DNA from 2 places in the Mycobacterium sp. IDR2000157661 genome. Region 1 is predicted to be linked to the other one. Evidence: predicted binding sites of a transcription regulator. Region 1 holds the regulator's gene; the other holds the start of a gene.

Evidence for each region. Region 1 encodes LexA, which represses DNA repair genes until DNA is damaged. Its sites were predicted from a motif close to CGAACANNTGTTCG; they were not measured.
Region 2: K3G64_RS07570 (HNH endonuclease signature motif containing protein) is a predicted target of LexA. The motif match lies at 1,478-1,491, and genes of this name have one in related genera.

Annotation. Positions count from the first base shown of each region.
Region 1 covers NZ_CP081006.1:4,531,526-4,538,760, reverse strand. Annotated here, with positions in the region: gene K3G64_RS23300 (LGFP repeat-containing protein) at 1-1,247, shown strand, start outside; gene lexA (transcriptional repressor LexA) at 1,244-1,939, opposite strand; gene K3G64_RS23290 (LysM peptidoglycan-binding domain-containing protein) at 2,173-2,634, shown strand; gene nrdR (transcriptional regulator NrdR) at 2,794-3,264, shown strand; gene K3G64_RS23280 (PhzF family phenazine biosynthesis protein) at 3,285-3,971, opposite strand; gene K3G64_RS23275 (alpha/beta fold hydrolase) at 4,026-5,045, opposite strand; gene K3G64_RS23270 (proteasome assembly chaperone family protein) at 5,113-6,096, opposite strand; gene sthA (Si-specific NAD(P)(+) transhydrogenase) at 6,285-7,235, opposite strand, start outside.
Region 2 covers NZ_CP081006.1:1,352,007-1,359,241, forward strand. Annotated here, with positions in the region: gene istA (IS21 family transposase) at 1-387, shown strand, start outside; gene istB (IS21-like element helper ATPase IstB) at 390-1,172, shown strand; gene K3G64_RS07570 (HNH endonuclease signature motif containing protein) at 1,496-2,878, shown strand; gene K3G64_RS07575 (DUF7715 family protein) at 2,875-3,267, shown strand; gene K3G64_RS07580 (class I adenylate-forming enzyme family protein) at 3,264-4,799, opposite strand; gene K3G64_RS07585 (acyl-CoA dehydrogenase family protein) at 4,855-6,045, opposite strand; gene K3G64_RS07590 (acyl-CoA dehydrogenase family protein) at 6,039-7,004, opposite strand; gene K3G64_RS07595 (amidohydrolase family protein) at 7,012-7,235, opposite strand, start outside.

The DNA.
Region 1 (7,235 bases):
GTCCCCTCGGTCCGCTGGGAGCCGCGGAGGGGCCGCCGTATCCCATCGGCAAGGACGGGCTCGCGCAGGACTTCGCGGGCGGCAAGATCTTCTACAGTCCGGCCACCGGCGCCAGGGTGGTCACCGGCCAGGTGCTCGCCAAGTACGAGAGCGTTGGCGGACCGGAGGGCGATCTCGGTTTCCCGGCCACCAGTGAGGTCGACGGTGGCCTGGCCACGGAGAGCCGAATGGTCACCTTCGCCGCCGAGGACAAGCCGGTCATCTTCTGGACGCCCGACTACGGCGCCGTCATCGTGCGCGGCGCCATGAAGGCCGCTTGGGCCGAGCTGGACGGAGCCGCGGGGCCGCTCGGCGCGCCGGTTGCCGACCAGAGCGAGAGCGGTGACGTCGTCACGCAGCGGTTCAGCGGCGGGGTGATCAATTGGGACAGGTCCACCCGCGAATTCACCACCGAGCCGCCGGATCTCGCCGCCCAGTTGTCCGACCTGCAGGTGCCAGGTGAGCAGGCGCCCGGGGAGGCGCCCGCGAGCCCGCAGGCCTCCGATTCCGACCGCGGATGGTTCGAGTTCAGCTGGTGGTGGCTGCTGGCTCTCGTGCCAGTGCTGATGCTCATCGGCCTCGTGGTCTTCGCGGCGGTGCGCAGCCGACGCGGCGGAGACGACGACGGCCGCGGGTCGGACCGGGATCCCTTCGGCGGTGAGGAGTTCGACGACGGCTTCGCCAGTGACGTCGATCGGGTCTACAGCGCGGTGGGGCCCCGGGAGACGTCCGAACCGGCCGACGACTACTCGGCCGCGATGTTCGGCGATCGGTATGCCAGCGAGGGGATGGGCGCCTTCGCGGGGTCCGCGGCCTCGCCGAATCCATGGGAAGCCCCGCGCGATGTCGAGGACGAACCGTCACAGCCGCCTACGGACCAGGGCACCGACGAGGAGGACCCCGACGCCGTGGACACCGCACCGACGCCCGTGGTGACCGGTGCCGAGCCCATGATCGAACACGATCCGCTCACCGACACCGGCAGGCATGCGCGCATCGAGATCGACGAACCGGAAGTGGCGCAGCCTGCGTTTCGCTTACCGCTGGGCGACTCCGATGAGGCCCCGGAGGGCTACCCGGTGAAGGCCGACACTCAGACGGGTCGGTACTGGTCGCCAGGAAGCGCGGGGTACGACGACGTTCGCGCCGAAATATGGTTCTCCAGCGAGGAATTCGCCGTCACGAACGGGTTCGTCCGCGGGGACTAGATCTTGCGGATGACGGTGACGACCTTGCCGAGCACCGCGGCCTCGTTGCCTGGAATCGGGTCGAACGCCGGGTTGTGCGGCATCAGCCAAACCTGCCCGCGGGTGCGCTTGAACGTCTTGACCGTCGCTTCGCCGTCGATCATCGCCGCCACGATGTCGCCATTGTCGGCGACATTCTGCTGACGCACCACCACCCAGTCGCCGTCGCAGATCGCCGCGTCCACCATCGAGTCACCCACGACCTTCAGCAGGAACAGCGAACCCTCGCCGACCAGTTCGCGGGGCAGCGGGAAAACGTCCTCGACGGCCTCTTCGGCGAGGATGGGCCCGCCGGCGGCGATGCGGCCCAGCACCGGCACGAAGGTGGGCTCCGGTAGCGCATCGGAACCGGCCACGTCGGTGGCGACGATCGGCGTCACGTGCTCGTCGGTGCCGCGCACGTCGACCGCGCGCGGGCGGTTGGGATCTCGACGCAGATAACCTTTGCGTTCGAGGGTCCGCAGTTGGTGGGCCACCGACGATGTCGATGTCAGACCCACCGCGTCACCTATCTCTCTGATGCTGGGGGGATAGCCACGGCTGGTGACCGAGGCGCGAATGACGTCGAGGATGGTGCGCTGACGTTCCGTGAGACCCGTGTCGAGTCCTCGGCTCCCGCCGGTGTTGCCCGGGGCGTCGCTGCTGTGGTCCATGGTGCCGAATGTAACCCGCCACGCGCGATTAATCAAACATGTGTTCGACGCGTGTCGCGTCCGACCGGGGGGTGGTTCGAGGGGTCGGCTCGCGGTGCCCACTCCCTGTCGGTGGGGTGCTTTATCGTACGGAATCGTTCGCAACGGTTCGATCACACGTTCTATCAATCGAACACATGATCGAGTATCGTTCGAACACAAGAGCGATAACAGCGACTGAGAGGCAGGAAGACATGACGATCCTCGACACTCGGGAATTCGAGATCACCGAGGCCCCGCGGCAGCAGGTCAGGCCCCCTCGCCGGCAGGTGGGCGCACGTCGGCCGCGGTCGAACCGGCCCGGTGGGGCGCCGCTTCACCACCGCGGTACCGGCGTGCTCATGTCACGGGCATCGCACCGGCGCCGGCCCATCACGCCCGCCACCACCGTTTTCCTTGCACTCGTCGCCGGCGGCATCACGGTGTGGCTCGGGCTGGTGGCACAGTTCGGCGGGGTGGTAGGAGCTACGCCGGCCGCGGTGCCGGACCGGCTGGCCGTGGTGCAGGTGCAGACCGGCGAAACGCTGAACCAGGTCGCGCAGCGCGTCGCCCCCGACGCTCCTGTCGGGGAGGTGGCAGAGCGGATCCGCGAGCTGAACCAACTGGAATCGGTTGCCCTCGACGCCGGCCAGACCCTCATCGCACCGATCGGCTGATCCCCGGCTGGTGGTGAGAAGTCCTGTTGCACAGTCATGTTCAGCGACAAGTCGCTCGGATACGCGCGATTCGGACCGGCGCTGGGCCGCTCGCGGCCTGCGCAGGTAGGCTCGAAGCCGTTCGAGGCGGTCATACGTTGGCGTGGCGAAGGAGCGGTGATGCACTGTCCGTTCTGCCGTCACCCCGATTCCCGCGTGGTCGACTCGCGCGAAACCGATGAAGGCCAGGCCATCCGGCGCCGCCGCTCATGCCCCGAATGCGGTAGGCGCTTCACCACCGTGGAGACGGCGGTGCTGGCAGTGGTCAAGCGCAGCGGCGTGACCGAGCCGTTCAGCCGGGAGAAGGTCATCAAGGGCGTGCGGCGGGCGTGCCAGGGCAGGCAGGTGGACGACGACGCGTTGAATCTGCTGGCGCAGCAGGTGGAGGATGCCGTGCGCGCCGCCGGGTCGCCCGAGGTGCCCAGCCATGAGGTCGGGCTGGCGATATTGGGCCCGCTGCGCGACCTCGACGAGGTGGCGTATCTGCGGTTCGCCTCTGTCTACCGAGGTTTCACCTCGGCCGAGGATTTCGAGCGCGAGATCGAGGCGCTTCGAGAGCACCGCCGGTCGCCGCAGCCGACGCCGAACTAGGCCGCCTGAGCCGAGACGGGTCACTCGACCTGTCTGGTGCCGTCGCTGACGACGCGACCGGAGATGCGTACCCAGCCATCAGCGCTCCACTGCGTGTGGATGTGGGACCCCTTGCCCTGAACGATCGCAAGGTCGCGGCTGAGGTAGTCGGTGATGCGCACCGCGGCGGCTCCGGTGGCCTCGTCCTCTGGCACGCCGAGGTCGGCGGCGAACATGCGCGATCGGATACCGCCACGCTCGCGATCGGTCCAGGTCCACAGGTAGTGGTTGACGTCGTCGGGAAAGTCGTCGGGGTCGGCGGCGAACAAGTCGTCGGTCGAGGTCAGGTCATGGATGGCGAACTCCGGCGCCCACTCCGCACGCGCGCTGACCGTCGTCAACTCGTCGGAGTAGCCGACCTGCACCACGCCCGCAGGCACGCGCAGCGTGTGGACGGGGGTGCCCCGCTCGCGCAACCACCACGACGCACCGACGGTCGGGTGCCCCGCGAAGGGCAGTTCGACGGCCGGCGTATGGATTCGGGCATGCGCGGTGCTGGCGCCGGGGGCCGGGAGGTCGACGAAAATGGTTTCGCTGTAACCCAATTGCGTGGCGATCCGCTGGCGATCGCCTGCACCGACGGTGCCGGCGTCGACGACGCCGAGCGGGTTGCCGTGATTGCCGTCAGGATCGGTGAAAACGCGCAGCACCGTCACGTCGATAGCCATGCCGCCGATGCTACTTCGTGGTGCCGGTGCGGCGGTGCGCCCGCGCGCGCCTGCTCAGGTGGCGCTGCGCTCGTCGTGGTCCAGCGCGTCGAGCACCGCAACCCGGGTGCCGACCGGTCCGCCGATCGTGCCCTCGCGAACACCCGTACGCAGCAGTCCGCGCAGGTAATCCTGGTCGTAGACCGCGGGTTCGGTCGAGTCGATGAATTTCTCGACGACCTCGACAAAGCGGTCCGGATCGTCATGAAACGGGAAATGGCCGGAATCGTCGAAGATCTCCAGCTGCGAGCCGGGCATCGCCGCGTGCGCCAGTTGCGCGTGGCTCACCGGTATCACCGAGTCACCGCTGCCCCAGATGAGTTGCACCGGAACGGATTGCGTGAGGTAACAGCGGTCCAGCATCGTCACCACCTGACCGCGCCAGTCGACGACGGCCCGCAGGGTGCGGGCGAAGGCCGAATTGGCCGTCGGCTCGGGCAAATCGGTCAGGATGCGCAGCATCTGTGGGATGTCGCGGCCCAGCCCGGTCGAACCGAACAGCCCGCCCACCCCGCGGCCCAACATCTGCAGCGCAGGCAACACGAACGGCAGCCGAAGCAGTGCCATTGCCTCGCTACCCATCGGCAGCGAGGCGAACCGCAACGCGATGTTGACGTCTTTGGTGACCCCGCCGGCGCCGACCAGGATCAGCCGGTCGACCAACTGAGGAAACTGGTAGGCGAACTGCATCGCCACCCCGCCACCGAGGGAGTGGCCGACGACCGTCACCCGGTCGATGTCGAGCACGCTGAGCAGGTCGCGCATGCCGTTGGCGTACGCGGCCACCGAGTAGTCCGCCCTGGGCTTGTCGGACTTGCCATGACCCAGCAGGTCGGGGGCGATGACGGTGAACCGCTGGGCCAGTCGCGACTGCACTGTGTCCCACGTCGTGGAGTTGTCGCCGATGCCGTGGATCAGCAGGATGACCGGGCCCGAGCCCACCACCCGGTAGGCGCGCCGATAGCCGTGGATGGTGCGGAACTGCAACGACGGGGTGAGCTCCCGCACCGGGCGCAGGTTCGTTCGCACTGCCATTGCGACAACGTAGCCAACCTTCGGGACCGGCGCGAATTGTCGACACCGAGCGGTTCCGGCGCGAAAGCTATCGGGTGTCGTCGCCGTCGGAGAATCGGTCCTTGTCCTTGGACTGCTGGGCCAGGAACCGCTCGAACTCGGCGCCGAGCTCCTCACCGCTCGGCAGCTTCTCGTCGCTGGCCAGTAGCGACCGGTTCTCCTGGGCGGCGACGAACGCGTCGTACTGACGCTCGAGCGCAGTCACCACCTGGGCGACCTCCACGCTGGCCTCCACTTGCTCGTTGACCTTCGTCAACACCTCGGCACCCGCCGCGACCAGCGCGTCGAGCGGGATCTGCAGCGAGGCATTGCGGGCCACCTCGGCCAGCAGAGCTTCGGCCGCGGCGGGATAGTCGGTCTGAGCCAGGTAGTGCGGCACGTGCACCGTGAAGCCGACGACCTCTTGGCCGTGCTGCGACAACCGGTATTCGAGTAGGTTCGACGCGCTGCCGGGCACCTGAACCTCGCCGACCCACGGAGTGTGGTCGGCGATGAGTCCCCGATCGTTGGAGTGCGCGGTCATCGTGATCGGGCGGGTGTGCGGCACGGCCATCGGGATGGTGCCCATGCCGATGGTCCGGCGCACCCCCAGCCGCTCGGCGAGCAACCGAACCGCGGTGACGAACCGCTCCCACCGCAGGTCCGGTTCCAGTCCGGCGAGCAGCAGGAACGGCGTGCCGACGCTGTCCCGCAATGCATAAAGATTTAGCTCAGGATCCTCGTAGTTCGTGAAGTGGTCGGTCTTGAACGTCATCAGCGGGCGCCGTGAGCGGTAGTCGAGCAGCTCGTCGATGGCGAAGGACGCCACCAGTTCGGTGTCGAGGGAGTCGCGCAGATGTCGGGCGGCCAGCCGGATGGCGTGTCCGGCGTCGGAGAACCCCTCGAGTGCGTGGATCAGCACCGGACCGCGACCGTCGGAGGCTGACAGCTGGGGAGCGGGGAACTCCAGCTCGTACATACCGGACTGCTCGGGCCGGTAGTGCTGATCGGGATTGCCAGCGTCGTCAGCCATCTGTCTTGCCTCCTTGCGGTGGTGCCGGGACCGTTCAGTCCGGCATACCAGTGACAACTAGTCTCGCCCATGGTGCGTTCCCACTGCCGTGCTACCCATACCCGTTGGCCGTGATGTTCGCTCGCGGCGCACATCACCGCCGGGCGCACCGGTAGGAACTGGGCGGCGGGACGGCGGCTGACGGGTTGTCAGCTGCGGAACTGGCTGAGCGCGCGCAGCTTGTTCATCACGTCGAGCGCGGCAACCTTGTAGGCCTCGGAGAACGTCGGGTAGTTGAAGACCGCGTCGACCAGGTACTCGACGGTGCCCCCGCAGCCCATCACCGCCTGCCCGATGTGCACCATTTCGGTGGCGCTGGTGCCGAAGATGTGCACGCCCAGCAGCTTCAGGTCGTCGGTGGAGACCAGCAGCTTGAGCATGCCGTAGGAATCTCCGGCGATCTGGCCCCGGGCCAGCTCGCGATAGCGCGACACGCCCACCTCGTACGGGATGGCGTTGCGCGTGAGCTCCACCTCGGTGGCCCCGACGTAGGACACCTCGGGGATGGAGTAGATACCGATCGGCTGGAGGTCGGTCATGCCCTTGGCCGGCTCGCCGAAGGCGTGGTAGGCGGCCAGCCGGCCCTGCTCCATCGATGTGGCGGCCAACGCGGGAAAGCCGATCACGTCCCCGACGGCGTAGATGTGGTCGACCCTGGTCTGGAAGTTGCTGTCGACCGTGATGCGCCCGCGCCGGTCGGTTTCCAGCCCGGAGTTGGCGAGATCGAGATGCTCGGTCTGACCCTGGCGGCCGGCCGAGTACATCACCGTCTCGGCCGGGATCTGCTTACCGCTGGCCAGCGTGGTGACGGTGCCCGCGGAACCGACGTCCACCGCGGTCACCTCCTCGCCGAACCGGAACGTCACCGCCAGGTCGCGCAGGTGGAACTTCAGCGCCTCGACGATCTCCGGGTCGCAGAAGTCGAGCATGCTGTCGCGCTTCTCGACGACGGTGACCTTGGTGCCCAGCGCGGCGAACATCGATGCGTACTCGATACCGATCACCCCCGCGCCGACCACAACCATCGTCGCGGGCAGCGTCTTGAGGTCGAGTATTCCGTCGGAGTCGAGCACCCGGCACTCATCGAACTCGACGCCGGC
Region 2 (7,235 bases), 1.8 Mb from region 1:
CTGACCCTGCCACCGGTGGCGCCGACAGTGGAGACGAAGACGTCGGTGCGGTTGGGGCGTGACTACTACCTGCGGGTGGCCGGCAACGACTACTCGGTGGATCCGAGTGCGATCGGCCAGCTCGTCGAGGTGAGGACCACCCTGGCCCAGGTGACCGTGATGCGGACGGGGCGCCTGCTGGCTGCTCACGATCGCTGCTGGGCAGCGCGACAGACCCTGACCGACCCTAAACACGTCGAGACCGCTGCGGTGTTGCGTCGACAGTTCCAAGCCGGGCCGCCACCGGCGACCGGTGACCAGCTGGTGCGTGATCTGGCAGACTACGACCGGGCATTCGGCGTCGACTTCACCACTGCCGAAGTCACTTCTGATGGTGAGGTGGCATGAGCATGGCCGAGGATCCGATGAAGGCCGTCCTGCACTACGCCCAAGCCCTCAAGGCGCCACGCATCCGCGACGCCGCGGCCCGCCTGGCCGAGCAAGCCCGCGACGCCGGCTGGACTCACGAAGAGTATCTGGCGGCCGTTTTATCGCGGGAGGTTGCGGCTCGTGAGGCCTCCGGTGCGGCGACCCGTATCCGCTCCGCCGGGTTCCCGACCCGGAAGTCTTTGGAGGACTTCAACTTCGATCACCAACCCGCACTCAACCGGGACATGATCGCCCACCTCGGCACCGGCGCGTTCCTGGCCAAGGCCTCCAACGTGGTCCTGCTCGGGCCACCCGGAACTGGCAAGACCCACCTCGCCATCGGATTGGCGGTCAAGGCCGCGCAGAGCGGGCATCGCATCGCGTTCGCCACCGCGGTGGACTGGGTCGCTCGCCTCAAGGCCGCCCACAACGCCGGGCGGCTCCCGGCTGAGCTGGCCAAGCTGCGTCGCATCGGGTTACTCGTTGTCGACGAGGTCGGCTACATCCCCTTCGAACAGGACGCGGCGAACCTGTTCTTCCAACTGGTCTCCAGCCGCTATGAACACGCCTCGCTGATCTTGACCTCGAACCTGCCCTTCGCCCGCTGGGGCGACGTGTTCGGTGATCAAGTGGTGGCCGCGGCGATGATCGACCGCATCGTGCACCATGCCGACGTCCTGACCCTGAAGGGATCCAGCTATCGGCTCAAGGACACCGGAATCGACACCTTGCCCTCCGCACGCGCAGACAACACGGCACAATAACCACAACCACGTGGCCTACTTTTCGACCGTCGCTTCTGGCCTACATTTGGACCGTCGTCAACAGCTCACAACTCGTCAAGGATCCGACCGTTCCCGCACTTACTGGCCAGCTGGTACCGCATAGCGGCTGCTTCGCTGATTGCTCGGCGCTGTGTCAACGTCAACCCCATCCACTGGGCGTACGCGCGCATTCTCGATGAGGCAACGAAGCACCACTTCGACTGAGCCACCGGATTCGGCGTGCCAAAACAACTTTGGCCTCATTGAACACATACGCCTCAACTTGGTCCCGACTTGTCGGTGCTCGAACATATGTTCTACCTATGAGCGCATCGGCGGGATTCGGCAGCGACGTGGCCTCGGCCGTTGCGCGCCTGCGAGCCGCACGTGACGAGCTCATGGAGTCGCGCCTGGACATGTCGAGCATCGGTGAGCTGTTGGAGGTGCTCGATGCTCTCGAAAACGACCGACGTCGCGCGCCCACGCTCGAACACCGCATCCTCGAGGAACTTCGCGGCCGCGTCGCACCCCCCGACATCGGCGCCAAGAACTGGAGTGAGGTGCTCCAGCGGCGGCTGCGGATCAGCGCCGCCGATGCGCGCAGACGTCTGGACGATGCGGAGGATCTGAGCCCTCGGCGCACGATGACCGGGGAAGCGCTGGAGCCGACGATGCCCAACGTCGCGAAGCGGCAGGCCGCGGGGGAATTGGGTGCCGACCATCTGCGCGTCATCCGGAAGTTCTTCCGTGAGCTGCCCCACGGGGTGGACTACCAGACTCGCCAGGGATGCGAGGAGACCCTGGCACAACTTGCCGCTGAACACACCCCCGACGTGTTGCGCGCGGCCGCCGACCGGCTGGCCGCACTGGTGAATCCCGACGGCGTGTTCGACGACCTCGACCGCGCACGCCGTCGTCACTTCACCATCGGCAAACAGGAAGCCGACGGGATGAGTCCTGTCCGCGGGCTGCTCGACCCAGAAGCACGCGCGACACTCGATGCGGTGTTGAGCAAGTTGGCCGCCCCAGGGATGTGCAACCCGGACGACGAAGCACCCTGTGTCGACGACGAACCGAGCCCAGACCATGTGAGCGCCGATCATCGCTCCCAGAGTCAGCGCAATCACGACGCCCTCAAAGCGATGGGCCGTTCGGTGCTCTCCTCGGGAGAGTTGGGCAAGCACAGAGGATTACCGGTGACCATCATCGTCTCGACGACACTGCAGGACCTGGAGTCAGGTGCCGGGCTGGCGGTGACCGGCGGTGGCACGACGCTGCCGATGAGCGACGTCATCCGCCTGGCCAGCCAGGCCCACCACTACCTGTCGATCTTCGACAAGCACACGCAGGAGCCGCTCTACCTCGGCCGAACCAAGCGCCTCGCCTCTGCCGGTCAGCGAATTGTGTTGCACTCCAGAGATCGCGGGTGCACCGCCCCGGACTGCACCGTGGCCGGATACGGCTGCCAGGTACACCACGCGGTGCTGGACTGGGCCGACGGCGGACTGACCAACATCACCGACGAGGTGTTGGCATGTCCGCCGCACAACCGCCTCGTCACCGAGGGCGGATGGACCACGCGAAAACGCAGAGACGGACGCGTCGAATGGATCCCGCCGCCATTGCTCGACACCGGCCAAGGCCGCGTCAACAACTACCACCACCCGCAGCGGTACCTGCAGCCGAAGGAAGAGGAGTCGGAATGAAGATCCTGGTTGCCACGCGCCTGACGCAGGGCACGGCGCCGACGGACTATCACTACTGCGTCGAGGGCGAACTCGTGTGGATGCAGGAGCCTTGCGACCGAGACCTCAGGGATCCCGCAATGCCGTGTGGATGTGGCCGCGGGTTTGCAGGCGCGGCGTCACATCGAGCGACCACGACCGCAATGGTCGTCGACACGGAGTTGACACGCGATGATGTCGTACTCGCATTCAAGACCAGCCTCGTCGATGGCGGATGGCCGAGCGAATGGGCAGAGGCCGTCGCAGACGAGAACCTCGAGATCGCTGCGCAGCTTCCAGTTGGAACCATAATTGTTCGGAACCTGGAGAAGTACTTCCTACGAGGTGCGCTTTTCGGCGGTGATGGCTAACGGAACCGCCCACGCAACTCGTTCTTCAACACCTTGCCGGTGAGGTTTCGCGGAAGCTCCCGCACGAGTTCGAGCCGCTCCGGCGACTTGTGGCGGCTCAAGCCCTGGGCTGCACAATGTTCCGACAGCACCGCTAGCGTCACCTCGGCGTCGGGTTGTGCGACGATCACCGCGCACACCCGCTCACCGGTGCGTTCATCGGGAACGCCGATGACCGCGACGTCGGCGACCGCCGGATGCGTTGCCAGCACCCCCTCGACTTCGAGCGCCGAGATGTTCTCCGCATTGCGGATGACCGCGTCCTTGATGCGGCCGGTGACGACGACGTTGCCGTCGGCGTCGATGCGCCCCCGGTCGCCGCTTCGGAACCACCCGTCGGCGTCGAAAGCGTCGGCGTCGAGCGCCTCGTCGACATACCCCAGGAAGCACTGCGGGCCCTTGAGCCGCAGTTCGCCCTCCTCGCCGGGGGCGACCTCACGCTCGTTGTCGTCAACGACACGGACCGAGACACCCGGCACCGGTCGTCCGACGGTGTGGTCGAGCACCTCGGGCGCGCCGTCCGGCGGCGGCGATGTCACCACCGGGAACTCGGTCAATCCCCACGAATTGGCCACTCCGGTGACACCGAGCGTCTCGCGCACCTGTCGCCCAAGCTCCGCGGTGATCGGCGCTCCGCCGCCGACACAACCACGCAGGTCGGGGAAGAGCGGGTCCGGACCGTGGTCGCGCTGGGCGGCCATGAACGCGACGAAGAACGGGGTTGCTGAGCCGAGCATCGTCGGTCGATGTGCCGCAATAGCTTTCGGTGTGAGCACCGGGTCGAATGCGTCGAACAACACGAGTCGCATGCCGGTGAGCAGGCTCGCCGCCAGCATCGAGGCACCACCGATATGCGACACCGGGAAAGCGATCGGATTGACGTCGGTATTCGACGCACCGACCATTCCCACCACGCCTGCCGACCCGGCGATCACCGAGCGATCGCAGTGCCGCACGCCCTTCGGCGCGGCAGTTGTCCCCGACGAGTAGTACACCCAGCGTGGCAGGGTGGCCGACGTCGGCGGGTCGGGCAGCGACGCGGGATCGCCTGCAGGCAACCGCAGCCCGTCGGTAACGGGCGCCGCATGATCGACCACCACGACGGTCATCGGCTGATCTCGCGCGAGCTCGTCGGCTAGATCAACGTGGTCGAAGCCGCGCCACACGCCCGGAACTACCAGAAATTCGGTACCGAGTTGCGTTGTCACGAAACGGACTTCGCTCTCGCGCCAGATCGGCAGGATGGGGTTCTGCACGGCGCCCAGGCGGGTCAGCGCCACCATGACGACCATCGTCTCCAGCGTGGTCGGCAGCTGCCAGGACACCACGGAACCGTCGCCGACCCCGCGGGCCGCGAGTGCCGCTGCCGTGCCCTGCGCCGCATCGCGCAACTCGGCGTTCGTCAGGCTGCGGCCGAAGTCGTCGACGAGCACCACGCGGTCCGGATGTGACCGGGCGGCGTCCTCGACCAAACTCCAGTAGGTACCGGACATCAATATCTTCTGTTCTTCGCGCAAGCGTCCCCTGCCCTTCGGGCGTGGGCCCACATCAGCGACTCGGCAGGAGCAGCCGCCGTTTGGCCAGGATATTGCGCATCATCTCGTTGCTTCCGCCCGACACCGTGTAGGCACGCGACCACAACCAGGACTCACGCAGCCGCTGTTCGGCCTGCTGGACAATCGGATCGGCATTCTCGGTGCACACCGTAGCCGCGAGTTCGGCGCCGTAGGCCGAAACCCGGTGATAGGTCTCGGCGAAGCTCAGCTTGGCGATCGAGCCGTCGCCCACCTGCTCCGCGCCGATCATGAGACGTTCGACATGGTCATCGATGAATGCCTTCGCCACCTCGACCTCGACAGCCAGCTCGGCCACTCGCTGGCGAACGTCGGCGTGCTCAAGTGCGGGACTCTCCTCGAGGGTGGCGTGCCGGACCACGGTGACCAGATCGTCGATCAGCAGTTCGAGCAGGATCACATTGCCGCCGATACCGAACCGTTCGAAGTCCAGGCCGGCCATGATGATCGACCAGCCCTGGCCAGGCTCACCGATCAAACCGTCCGCGGCGAGAGTCACCCCGTCCAAGAAGACCTCGTTGACCTCGATCGCCTCGTTGATCGTCCGGATCGGCCGCACCTGAACACCCGGCGCCGACAGCGGCACGATGAAAGCCGACAGGCCGTGGTGGCGCGACGACGCCGGGTCGGTGCGGATCAACGCCAGCCCCATATCGGCCCAGTGCCCGTCGGTGATCCAGGTCTTCTGGCCGTTGATCACCCAGGTTCCGTCGGACTGCACCACGCCTTTGGTCCGGACAGCGGCAATGTCGCTCCCGGCATCGGGCTCGCTGAGCAACTGACACCACACGTGCTCGCTGCGCCGGATCGGCGGCAGCAGGGCCGCCTTCTGTTCGTCGGATCCGAAGTGCAACAGCACGTGCGCGGCAAGATTGACCTGATCCACGGGTCGCGGCGCTCGGGCACGCAGGATCTCCTCACTGAGGATCCGGTCGTGCAGCGGGTGATGATCCGCGCGCCCACCGTGCTCGACGGGCCAGTCCGCACCGACGAACCCCGCCTCGAACAGCGAGGCGAACCAGGCGCGCAACTGGCCTTCCTGCTCGGCATTCTCCGGCGCACGGCGCCCCTCTCTGGCGTCGAACGGCGGGGCGTGCTCGGATATGTGCGCCCTGACACGACGCCTGAACTCGGTCAGGTCTGTTTCGCTGGGACGGGTCACCATCCGGACCTCTCCGCGACCAGGCCACGGCTGGAGCGAACGGTTCCGAGCAGGAAGCCGTTGGTGAATACCCGGCGAAGCTCGTGGTGCAACGGGTACTCCCAGGTGAATCCGATGCCCCCCGACAGTTGCATGCACTCGTCCACGGCGGCCGTCGCATTGGCTGTCAGATAGGCATGGGCGTGTGCGGACAGTGTGATGGCGTCGTCTGGCGTATCGGGGTCTGCGAGCGCTCGGGCGGCCTTCATGACGATCGCGCGCGCCTTCGCCTCGAAGACCAACAAATCGACCAGCCGGTGCTGCACCGCTTGGAAACTCGCGATCGGCACCCCGAACGCGATGCGCTCCTTGAGATAGCCGACCAACCGTTCGAAGGTGGCCGACACGGCACCCAGCGAGTCAGCGCTGAGCAGCACCCTGGCCATCGCGAGCAGTTGATCGGCGCGTTCGGGCCCGCCGATCAGCGCAGCCTCGGCTTCGGCGACCTCGACGCGCCACGCTGCCCGGTCGATGTCCAACAGCTCCTCATCACGGCTCCTGGGCAGCGAATCCGACACCTCGATCAAGTGAATCCCCCTACGCCCCAGCGTAATCAGGATGTCGATCGCGTCACCACGCGTCACGCGCACGGTGTCGCCGGCCAGCGCGCAACCCGCCGTCGCGGTCCCGTCGAGCACCGCGGGCAGCCAACGATCGCGCAGTTCGCTCGGTGCCGAACTCAACGCCGCGGCCGACAGCACACCACCGAACCAGGTCGACGTATTGTGCGCGCGGCCGAGTTCCTCCGCGATGACCGTCGTCTCCACCGGACGCCATCCGGCGCCACCGAGGTTCTCCTCGACGAGCAATCCCGTCCAGTCCATCGCCGCGAGTTCCTTGATGGAGTCCTGCGCGACGTGCGCGGTCAGGAAATCGCGTGCGGCCGCCCGCAATAGACCGAGATCGACGTCCTCGTCGGTCATGCCGCGGCTAGCTCCGGTGCAGTAGCTGGTCGGCGTTGTCGCGCATGATCCGCTTCTTGGCCGCATCTTCGAGCGGGTCGAGGAGCTTGACGAAGTCGGCCGGCTCGGCCAGACCTTCGGCGTGGGGGTAGTCCGAACCCATCAGCAGGCACTCGTCGTACCCGAGACGTTCGACGATAGTCGGGATGTCGTCTTCCGGGTAGGGGACCACGCCGACGTGCCTGCGGAAGA